DNA from 3 places in the Pseudomonas sp. S30_BP2TU TE3576 genome. Region 2 is predicted to be linked to each of the others. Evidence: predicted binding sites of a transcription regulator. Region 2 holds the regulator's gene; each other region holds the start of a gene.
The links. The regulator FliA, encoded in region 2, starts transcription of late flagellar genes. The targets are predictions, from matches to a motif close to CTAAAGTTTNNNNNNNNNNNGCCGNTAA.
Positions count from the first base shown of each region.

Region 1: the regulator FliA is predicted to act here: its motif matches at 1,892-1,919, upstream of ABIA48_RS11720 (methyl-accepting chemotaxis protein).
Region 3: the regulator FliA is predicted to act here: its motif matches at 1,444-1,471, upstream of motA (flagellar motor stator protein MotA).

Region 1 covers NZ_JBNDLK010000001.1:2,573,052-2,576,327, reverse strand. The annotation lists gene ABIA48_RS11725 (acetyl-CoA C-acetyltransferase) at 1-878, shown strand, start outside; gene ABIA48_RS11720 (methyl-accepting chemotaxis protein) at 1,135-1,863, opposite strand; partial or broken gene ABIA48_RS11715 (cache domain-containing protein) at 1,993-3,081, opposite strand.
Region 2 covers NZ_JBNDLK010000001.1:1,484,002-1,487,277, forward strand. The annotation lists gene ABIA48_RS06755 (protein phosphatase CheZ) at 1-458, opposite strand, end outside; gene ABIA48_RS06760 (chemotaxis response regulator CheY) at 480-851, opposite strand; gene fliA (RNA polymerase sigma factor FliA) at 1,020-1,760, opposite strand; gene fleN (flagellar synthesis regulator FleN) at 1,757-2,587, opposite strand; gene flhF (flagellar biosynthesis protein FlhF) at 2,704-3,276, opposite strand, start outside.
Region 3 covers NZ_JBNDLK010000001.1:2,735,537-2,738,812, forward strand. The annotation lists gene motB (flagellar motor protein MotB) at 1-520, opposite strand, end outside; gene motA (flagellar motor stator protein MotA) at 524-1,375, opposite strand; gene ABIA48_RS12405 (HDOD domain-containing protein) at 1,542-3,080, shown strand; gene ABIA48_RS12410 (rhodanese-like domain-containing protein) at 3,122-3,276, shown strand, end outside.

The sequences.
Region 1 (3,276 bases), 1.1 Mb from region 2:
AGATCCTCCTGCAAGCCAACCGCGCCAGGACCACCGGCGACAAACTGAAAACCTTCCTGCAATTGCGCCCCAAACATCTGATCCCCGAGTTCCCGCGCAACGGCGAGCCGCGTACCGGGCTGTCCATGGGGCAGCATTGCGAGTTGATGGCCCAGACCTGGAACATCCCTCGCGAAGCACAGGATCAATTGGCGCTTGAGAGCCATCAGAAGCTGGCCGCGTCCTACGCCGAAGGCTGGCACAACGACCTGATGACACCGTTCCTGGGGCTCACCCGCGACAACAACCTGCGCCCGGATTCGACCCTGGAAAAGCTCGCCGCGCTCAAGCCGGCCTACGAGAAAAGCGCCAGGGGCACCCTGACCGCAGGCAACTCCACGCCACTGACCGATGGTGCGTCACTGGTGCTGCTGGGCAGCGAAGAATGGGCCAAGGCTCGCGGGTTACCGATTCTTGCCTACTGGCGCGACGGCGAGGCAGCGGCGGTGGATTTCGTCAATGGTGCGCAAGGGTTGTTGATGGCACCGGTCTACGCCGTGCCGCGTTTGCTGGCGCGCAATGGCCTGACCTTGCAGGACTTCGACTACTACGAAATCCATGAAGCCTTCGCCGCTCAAGTGCTGTGCACATTGAAGGCCTGGGAAGATCCGGAATATTGCAAAACCCGTCTCGGCCTCGACACGGCGTTGGGCTCGATTGACCGCAGCCGACTTAACGTCAAGGGCAGTTCACTGGCGGCGGGGCACCCGTTTGCCGCCACGGGCGGGCGCATCGTCGCCAACCTGGCGAAGCTGCTGGATGCAGCGGGCAAGGGGCGGGGACTGATTTCGATTTGCGCGGCGGGCGGGCAGGGCGTGACCGCCATCATCGAACGCTGAGTAAAAACAACGGTGGGAGCGAGCTTGCTCGCGAAAGCGGTATAGCAGTCAACATTGATGTTGAAGCTGATGCCCTCTTCGCGAGCAAGCCCGCTCCCACAGGTTTTCAGGGGCGGCAAATAAGCTGTGCCTGGCACAAGTCCTGTGGGAGCGAGCTTGCTCGCGATGGCGGTATAGCAGTCAACATTGATGTTGAAGCTGATGGCCTCATCGCGAGCAAGCTCGCTCCCACAGGGTTTAGTGGTGAGTTTGCAAATCAGGTGCGGAACCTGCGCACCAACCCGTCCAGCTCATTCGACAACCCGGCCAGGTTCTGGGAGTCCAGGCGCGCCGAGTTGGCCAGTTCCGCCACCAACTGCGCATCGCCATGGATCTGGCTAATGTGCCGATTGATGTCTTCGGCCACTTGATGCTGTTGTTCCGCCGCCGTGGCGATCTGGGTGTTCATATCGCGGATCACGTCCACCGACTCACGAATCTGCCCGAAGCTGTTGCGTGCTTCACCGATGCGCGTCACCGATTGCTGGGACACCTCCAGGCTGGCGTGCATCTGTTGGGTCACCTGGCTTGTGCGTTTGGCCAGGTTGCCCAGCAGACCGTCGATTTCCGCCGTGGAGTCGGCCGTGCGTTTGGCCAGGGCTCGTACTTCATCGGCCACCACGGCAAAACCGCGACCTTGTTCACCGGCCCGGGCCGCTTCGATAGCGGCGTTCAATGCCAGCAGGTTGGTCTGCTCGGCAATCGAACGGATAGTCCCGAGGATCGACTGAATGTCGTTGCTGTCGCGTTCGAGCTGTTGCATCGACTGGGCCGACTGTTCGATTTCCTGGCTCAGGCGATCCACGCTGTTCACCGCCGCATCGATCTGCTGCTGACCTTCGCGCGCCTGGCGCTGGCCACTGTCGGCCGACTCCGCAGCCTGACTGCAAGAGCGTGCGACTTCGTTGGCAGTGGCGACCATTTCGTGGAACGCCGTGGATACCATGTCCACCGCCTCACGCTGGCGCCCGGCGGCTTCGGCCATGTCGCTGGAAACCTGGGTCGAACTCTTGGACGTGGCGAGGATCTTGCCCGCTGCACCGCCGATGTTCTGGATCAGGTTGCGAATCGCGGTCAGGAACTGGTTGAACCAGTTGGCCAGTTGCGCGGTTTCGTCGTTGCCACGGATTTGCAGGTTCTGGGTCAGGTCGCCTTCGCCCTGGGCGATGCCTTCCAGGCCGCTGGCCACGCTGCGGATCGGACGCACGATGAGGCTGGCAAAGCTGGCGCCGACGATGGCGAAGACAACGGCCAGAACGGCGGCGATGATGGCGATCAACCAGGTCAACTGGGTCGCGGAACTCATCACGTCGTTCTGTTTGATCAGGCCGATGAAGGTCCAGCCCAGTTGCTCCGACGGCCAGACGTTGGCCATGTAGCGCTCGCCGTTGAGCTCCACTTCCACCAGGCCCTTGCCGGCCTTGGCCAGTTGCGCGTAGCCCTCGCCCAGGCTGTTCAGCGGTTTGAAGTTGTGTTCCGGTTGTTTCGGATCCACCAGGACCGTGCCGGTGTTTTCCAGCAGCATCAGGTAGCCGGTTTCGCCGAGCTTGATCTGTTTGACGATTTCGGTGAGCTGCTTGAGCGTCACGTCGATGCTGACCACGCCGCCGTTGGTGCCCAACTTGTTGTCGATGGTGCGCACGGTGCTGACGTAGGTCGCGTCGTCCTGGGCCCAGTAGTAAGCCTCGGTGCGGAACGGCTTGCCCGGCTTGGCCTGGGCGGCCTTGTACCATGGGCGCTGGCGCGGATCGTAGTTGCTCAGTTTCGGATCATCCGGCCACGACACGTAACCGCCCGCCGCCGTGCCGAGGATGGCATAGGCGTAGGCCGGGTGGCTGTTGCCCAGGTCCTGGAGCAGGGTGAAGACTTTTTTGTCCGCCTCGCCCTGAGGGATGCTCTCGGCGTTGGCGGCCATGTAGGTCTTGAGGCTGTCGTCGGAGTTTCGGATCAACGGCTGCCTGGCCAGGTAATCGACGTTCTGGCTGATACCGTCAAAGAACAATTGCATGGCATTGCTGACCTGACGAATCTCGCGGGCACTGCCGTCGACGAATTCGTCCCTGGCATCACTGCGCAGGTTCAGCACAACGAGGGTGGCGACCAGTACCACAGGCAGGCAGGCGATGATTGCAAACGCCCAGGTCAACTTCTGTTTGATGTTCATCCGCGCTCCAGATTTTCTTGTAGGCCCACGCAGTGCAGATGACTCGCGGTTTTTTGGCAGCCGTAAACGTTCTTGGTCAACCCGGGTCCTTGAGTGCGGCATCGCTTTTGTTGTGGCAGCGATTGTCGGACAAATCACTCTGTCACTAAGGACTTCGGCTGTTGTCGGAGGAAATTGAGGCCTGTTTGGAAAAAT
Region 2 (3,276 bases):
GTCAGGAACCCGTCAACCCGCCGGGCCAGCTCACGAAACTCTTGCGCGTCGACTTCGCGACGCATGAAGCGCCCCCAGTCCGTGCTCAAGGCCTGGGCTTCATCCGCGAGGCCATTGACCAGCGGCGTGGCACTTTCCACCAGATCCATGGTGCGGTTGGCCGCAGCCTCGGTCAGCTTGACCACATACCCCAGACGCTCGGTAGCATCGGTGATCTGCGACACCTCTTCGGCTTGCGGCATGTGCGGGTCAATCTGGAAATTGACGATCGCGCTATGCAGCTCGCGAGTGAGCTTGCCCACTTCCTGATACAGGCCGCGGTCACGGGTCTGGTTGAGCTCATGGATCAATTGCACGGCGTCGCCGAACTTGCCTTTTTCAAGGCTCGCGACCAATTCGACGGCGTGTTTTTTCAGGGTCGACTCAAAGTCGCCCAATGAAGTTTCGTTATTGCCCATAGCTCCCCCGTGGCGCACTCATCAACCGATGCGTTCGAAAATCTTCTCGATTTTTTCTTTCAACGCCTGGGCCGTGAAGGGTTTGACCACATAGCCGTTAACGCCGGCCTGGGCCGCTTCGATGATCTGCTCACGCTTGGCTTCAGCGGTCACCATCAGCACCGGCAGGTGCTTGAGCTTTTCATCGGCACGCACGTGGCGCAGCAGATCGATACCGGTCATGCCAGGCATGTTCCAGTCCGTTACCAGAAAGTCGATGCTTCCGCTGTTGAGCACCGGAATGGCGGTAGTGCCATCGTCGGCCTCGACGGTGTTGGTGAACCCAAGGTCACGCAGCAGGTTCTTGATGATCCGCCGCATCGTTGAGAAGTCATCAACGATGAGGATTTTCATGTTCTTGTCCAATTCGACCTCCAAGCAGTCTTAAACGCGCCCAGCACCTGGACGCGCCATTTCAATCAATCCGGCAAAGCACTCAATGACTGTCTGGAGCACAACAGATCGGGACCGGCGCAGCTCAACACCACACCAGCCTCTTTCGCAGTGTCCCCCACACTGCCTTCAGCGCGCTCGCCACTCCCCCAAACGCCCCCGCAAACGGGCCGCGCACTGGCTGTGTAACTGGCTGACCCGAGATTCGCTGACCCCCAGGACCTCACCGATTTCCTTGAGGTTCAACTCTTCGTCGTAGTACAGCGCCAACACCAGTCGCTCGCGCTCCGGCAAATTGGCAATCGCATCCGCCAGCGCAGCCTGGAAGCGTTCATCTTCCAGGTCGCGTGACGGCTCGAGATGAGCACTCGCGCCATCCTCGTGCAGCCCTTCGTGTTCGCCGTCCTGCAACAGATCGTCAAAACTGAATAACCGGCTGCCCAGGGTGTCGTTCAAAATCCCGTAGTAATCGTCGAGACTCAATTGGAGTTCGGCCGCAACTTCGTGATCTTTAGCGTCACGGCCGGTTTTCGCTTCAATCGAGCGAATGGCGTCGCTGACCATGCGCGTATTGCGGTGAACCGAACGTGGTGCCCAGTCCCCCTTGCGCACTTCATCGAGCATGGCGCCGCGGATTCGAATGCCCGCGTACGTCTCGAAACTGGCGCCTTTGCTGGCGTCATATTTAGTCGACACTTCAAGCAGGCCGATCATCCCGGCCTGGATCAGGTCTTCGACCTGGACACTGGCCGGCAAGCGCGCCAGCAAGTGGTAGGCAATGCGTTTAACCAGCGGCGCGTAACGCTCGATCAGCTCGTACTGCGCATCACGCGCCGATATTTTGTAGAGGTTGTAACCGCTGGCCGTCATATCACAGGTCCTGCTGTCTGTTGCACGAGGCGCTCGACGAAAAACTCCAGGTGCCCGCGCGGGTTGGCAGGCAGCGGCCAGGTATCGACTTTCTGTGCGATGGCCTTGAACGCCAGCGAGCACTTGGAACGCGGGAATGCCTCGTAGACAGCACGCTGCTTCTGCACGGCCTTGCGCACGCTTTCGTCGTAGGGCACCGCGCCGACGTATTGCAGGGCGACGTCGAGGAAGCGATCCGTGACTTTGGTCAACTTGGCGAACAGGTTGCGCCCTTCCTGCGGGCTCTGGGCCATGTTGGCCAGGACGCGGAAACGGTTCATGCCGTAGTCGCGATTGAGCAACTTGATCAAGGCGTAGGCATCGGTAATCGAGGTCGGTTCGTCGCACACCACCAGCAGCACTTCCTGGGCTGCGCGAACGAAACTGACTACCGAGTCACCAATGCCCGCAGCGGTGTCGATCACCAATACGTCGAGGTTATCGCCAATATCGCTGAAGGCCTGGATCAGGCCTGCGTGTTGCGCCGGGCTCAGATGCACCATGCTCTGAGTGCCGGATGCGGCCGGAACGATACGGATGCCGCCTGGCCCCTGCAGCAGTACATCGCGCAGTTCGCAGCGGCCCTCGATCACGTCGGCCAGGGTACGTTTGGGTGTCAGGCCCAGCAGAACGTCGACGTTCGCCAACCCCAGGTCGGCGTCCAGCAACATGACGCGCCGGCCAAGCTCAGCCAAAGCCAGGGACAAGTTCACTGACACGTTAGTTTTCCCGACGCCACCTTTGCCGCCGGTCACCGCGATCACCTGTACGGGATGCATGCTGCCCATGTTATTTCTTTACCTTGTCTTGCATAGACGGAGGCCACATTACTGGCTGCGCGTTCACAAACGGAACAATGCATGGCAGACCATCGATGTAGGTACAAAAACTGTTCATTATTACCTCAGCCAACCTGCTTGGTCGGGCTGTGGTAGATGTCAGCGAACATGTCAGCCATGGCTTCTTCGCTGGGTTCTTCCTGCATTTGCACACTCACGGCGCGACTGACCAACTGGTGACGACGCGGCAGATGCAAATCATCCGGAATCCGCGGGCCATCGGTCAGGTAGGCCACCGGCAGCTCATGACTGATGGCCAGGCTCAACACCTCGCCCAGGCTCGCCGTTTCATCCAGTTTAGTCAGAATGCAGCCAGCGAGCCCACAACGCTTGTAACTGTGGTACGCGGCCGTTAGAACCTGTTTCTGGCTGGTGGTTGCGAGGACCAGATAATTTTTCGAGCGGATGCCACGACCGGCCAGGCTTTCGAGCTGCATGCGCAGTGCCGGATCGCTGGCCTGCAGGCCAGCGGTATCGATCAGCACCACACGCTTGCGCAGCAACGGCTCCAGCGCCTGCACCAGGGACTGGCCCGGATCGACGTGGGTCACCGACACATTGAGAATGCGCCCCAGGGTCTTGAGCTGTTCCTGGGCACCGATGCGAAAGCTGTCCATGCTCACCAGCGCAATGTTCTG
Region 3 (3,276 bases), 1.3 Mb from region 2:
GACGTGCACTGCCCGAGTCGAACATCGGCCGGTTCTCGGCATCCACGATCTGGATGCGCAGGCCGTCCGGAGTGATTTCGAACAGGATCTGGTCCTTGAACTTTTGCAGTTGCGGGTTCTCTTCGACCTTGTTCTGCAGTTCTTGCAGCAACAGTTCGAGGCGTTCTTTTTCGACCTGTTCGGCCATGCCTTCAACCTGGTCGGTATCGATGGTGACCTTGTCCGGCTGCGGCTGGGACTTCACCTCCGGGTTGAGGGTATTTTCCGGCGCCAGGGTCGGCGTGCCGCCCAGATCGATGATGTAGGGCGTTCCGCTTTCGGAGAAACCGATCGGGTCCTTGAAGTAACCGGCGATGGCGATCTTCTGTTCCGGCGTTGCCGTGGACAACAGCCATAACACCAGGAAGAACGCCATCATCGCTGTCGCGAAGTCCGCGAAGGCGATTTTCCAGGAGCCCCCGTGGTGCCCGCCCGCGTATTTCTTGACGCGCTTGATGATTATTGGCTGGTTATTTTCCATGACTTAGCGACCGCGAACCGCTTGTTCCAGCTCAGCGAAGCTGGGACGGTGCGCCGGATACAGAACCTTGCGGCCGAATTCCACCGCCAACGAAGGTGGCATGCCGGAAGCCGAAGCGACCAAAGAGGCCTTGATGGCTTCGTAGACGTTCAGTTCTTCCTTGGCATCGTGACCCAGGGCGTGGGCCAACGGACCGAAGAAACCGTAGGCGGCGAGGATACCGAAGAAGGTACCTACCAGCGCTGCACCAACGTGCAGACCGATCATTTTCTGGTCGCTTTCACCCAGGGAAGCCATGGTCACCACGATACCCAATACCGCCGCGACGATACCGAAACCGGGCATGGCGTCGGCGATGCCGTTGACTGCGTGGGAGGGGTGGTCCAGGTCTTCCTTGAGGCTGGTCAGCTCCATGTCGAACAAGCCTTCAAGCTCATGGGGAGCCATGTTGCCGGAGGACATGATGCGCAGGTAATCGCAGATGTACGCGGTCATGCGCTCATCTTTCAATACCGTCGGGTACTTGGCGAAGATCGGGCTTGCGGCGGCATCTTCGATGTCACCTTCGATCGCCATCATGCCTTCGCGTCGGCTCTTGTTGAGGATCTCGTAGATCAGCCCCAGCACTTCCAGATAGAAGCCGTGGTTGAAGCGCGAACCGAACATGCCAAAGGCTTTCTTGAGCACGCGCATCGTCATGTGGCCGGGGTTGGCCTGCAGGAAAGCGCCAAGTGCCGCTCCCCCGATAATCATCACCTCGAAAGGCTGGATGAGAGCGCCGATTTTGCCGTGGGAGAGCACGTATCCGCCGAGCACGCTCGCGAATACGACGATGATGCCGATAATTTTAGCCATAGGTAGGAGAGCACTTACTGAGTCGGGTTCAAGGTCATATTCGGAAGTTAAAAAATCTCTTCTTCTACTTATCGGCAAAACTGCGCCAGACTATAGGCCGTTCAGGCGAAAAGCCAATTTGACCCAATCCGGGCATAGGTAATGTTGACGATGATCGCCTCCCACCATGGTTAACGAAACGAACGTTCCAACGCCAATACCGACGACGCTCGAAGGTTGGGTCAAGCTGCTCGATGGCGTACGCCTTCCCGTTCCGCAAACCAGCCACGACCGCGTCTGCGCGGCCATCCGCGACAGTCGCAGCTCGCTGCGCGATATCACTGAATTGATGCAGGACAGCCCGGCCCTGGCCCTGAGTGTCATTCGCGAGGCCAACCGGCACACCCACGGCAGCATGACCGAGCCGGCGGAAAACCTTGAGATCGCGATCAATCGCCTCGGCTTGAAGCGCACGGAAGAGTTGCTCGCGCGCCTGCCCGCCCAACCCCGGTCCGATATTCCCAAAGCCCTGCGTCAGTTGCAGATGATCAGCCAGCACGCCACGCAACAGGCCAACGGTTTTTTTGCCAGTCGCCTGGCACGCCTGTGGCAGGACATCCACTGGGGCAGCCTGCTGTTTCTTTCGCCGCTGTGGCCGTTGGCGCTGACCCATCCAAAACTCCTCGAAGACTGGGAACTGCGGGTCATCCATAAAGGTGAGTCGGCACGCAAAGTCGAACAGCAACTGTTTGGCGTACGCCTGCTGGACATCGGCCAGGCGCTGGTGGATATCTGGCGCTTGCCGATCTGGGTGCAGCAGGGTTATCGGCTGTTACTCACTGAACAGCGGGAACTGGTGAAAGTCCTGCGCATCGCCCGTGACAGCGAGCATCCACTGCGCCAGCAGAACCGCCTCGATGACGATCCGACCCTGCGCCGCTGGCTCAATCAACCGGCCAATACAGTGTTGCTGGCCAATGGGCTGGCACTGTCGGCGCAACACGCATGGGACAGCCCGCACAGTGAACGCTGGCAGTACCTGACCAGTCTTTACCTGCAAATGCCGATGGATGAGGTGCAACAACAACTGCACCAGCAAGCCGCCAACAGCGCACGCCATCACGCCATGCCCGACCTCTGGCACCCCGCCGAATCGCTGATCTGGCCGTGGGGCTTGAACCGTATCCACGCCGGCTTGCTGCCGGCGGCGGCACCGAGTGCCGAAGAGCTGGCGATATGGCGCAAGCGATGTGCCGAATTGCTGGTCGAGCCGAGTCGTTTCACCAACGCCATGCACTTGACCATCGCTGCCCGGGACGCCCTCGTGGCCTGCGGCATGCGTCGGGTGATGATCCTGATGGCCGACCGCACCCACGCCAATCTGCGCGTGCACCAGACGGCGGGCCTGCCGAAGGACGCGGCCGGGCTGAACTTCGTGGTCAGCCAGAGCAGCGTGTTGCAACGCCTGCTCGCGCAACAGGCCCAGGTGCGCCTGACACCAGCCAACAACACGCAATTCTCGGCCCTGTTGCCCAACAGCCTGCGTTCGCAGTTCAGCGGCGAACATCTGCTGCTGCGCTCGCTGGTCAACAATGGCCGGGTGATCATGATCGTCGTGGCAGATCAGGGCGGCGGTCCGTTTTCGGAAATTTCCGTACAGGCCTTCGGCAAAACCGCGCAATGCATCGAAAAAGCCCTGCACAGCTTTAGCCACCGAGGCCAATAAGCTGCGTTACAATCCTCCCTTTTGTGCTCTGGAGACCTCACATGTCTGACTTCTCTGGCTTGCCGCTGGTGATCGAACCGAGCGACTTGCTCCCTCGCCTCGACGCCCGCGAACTGATTCTGGTGGACTTGACCAGTGTCGCCCGCTACACCGAAGGGCACATACCCGGCGCGCGCTTTGTCGATCCGAAACGCAC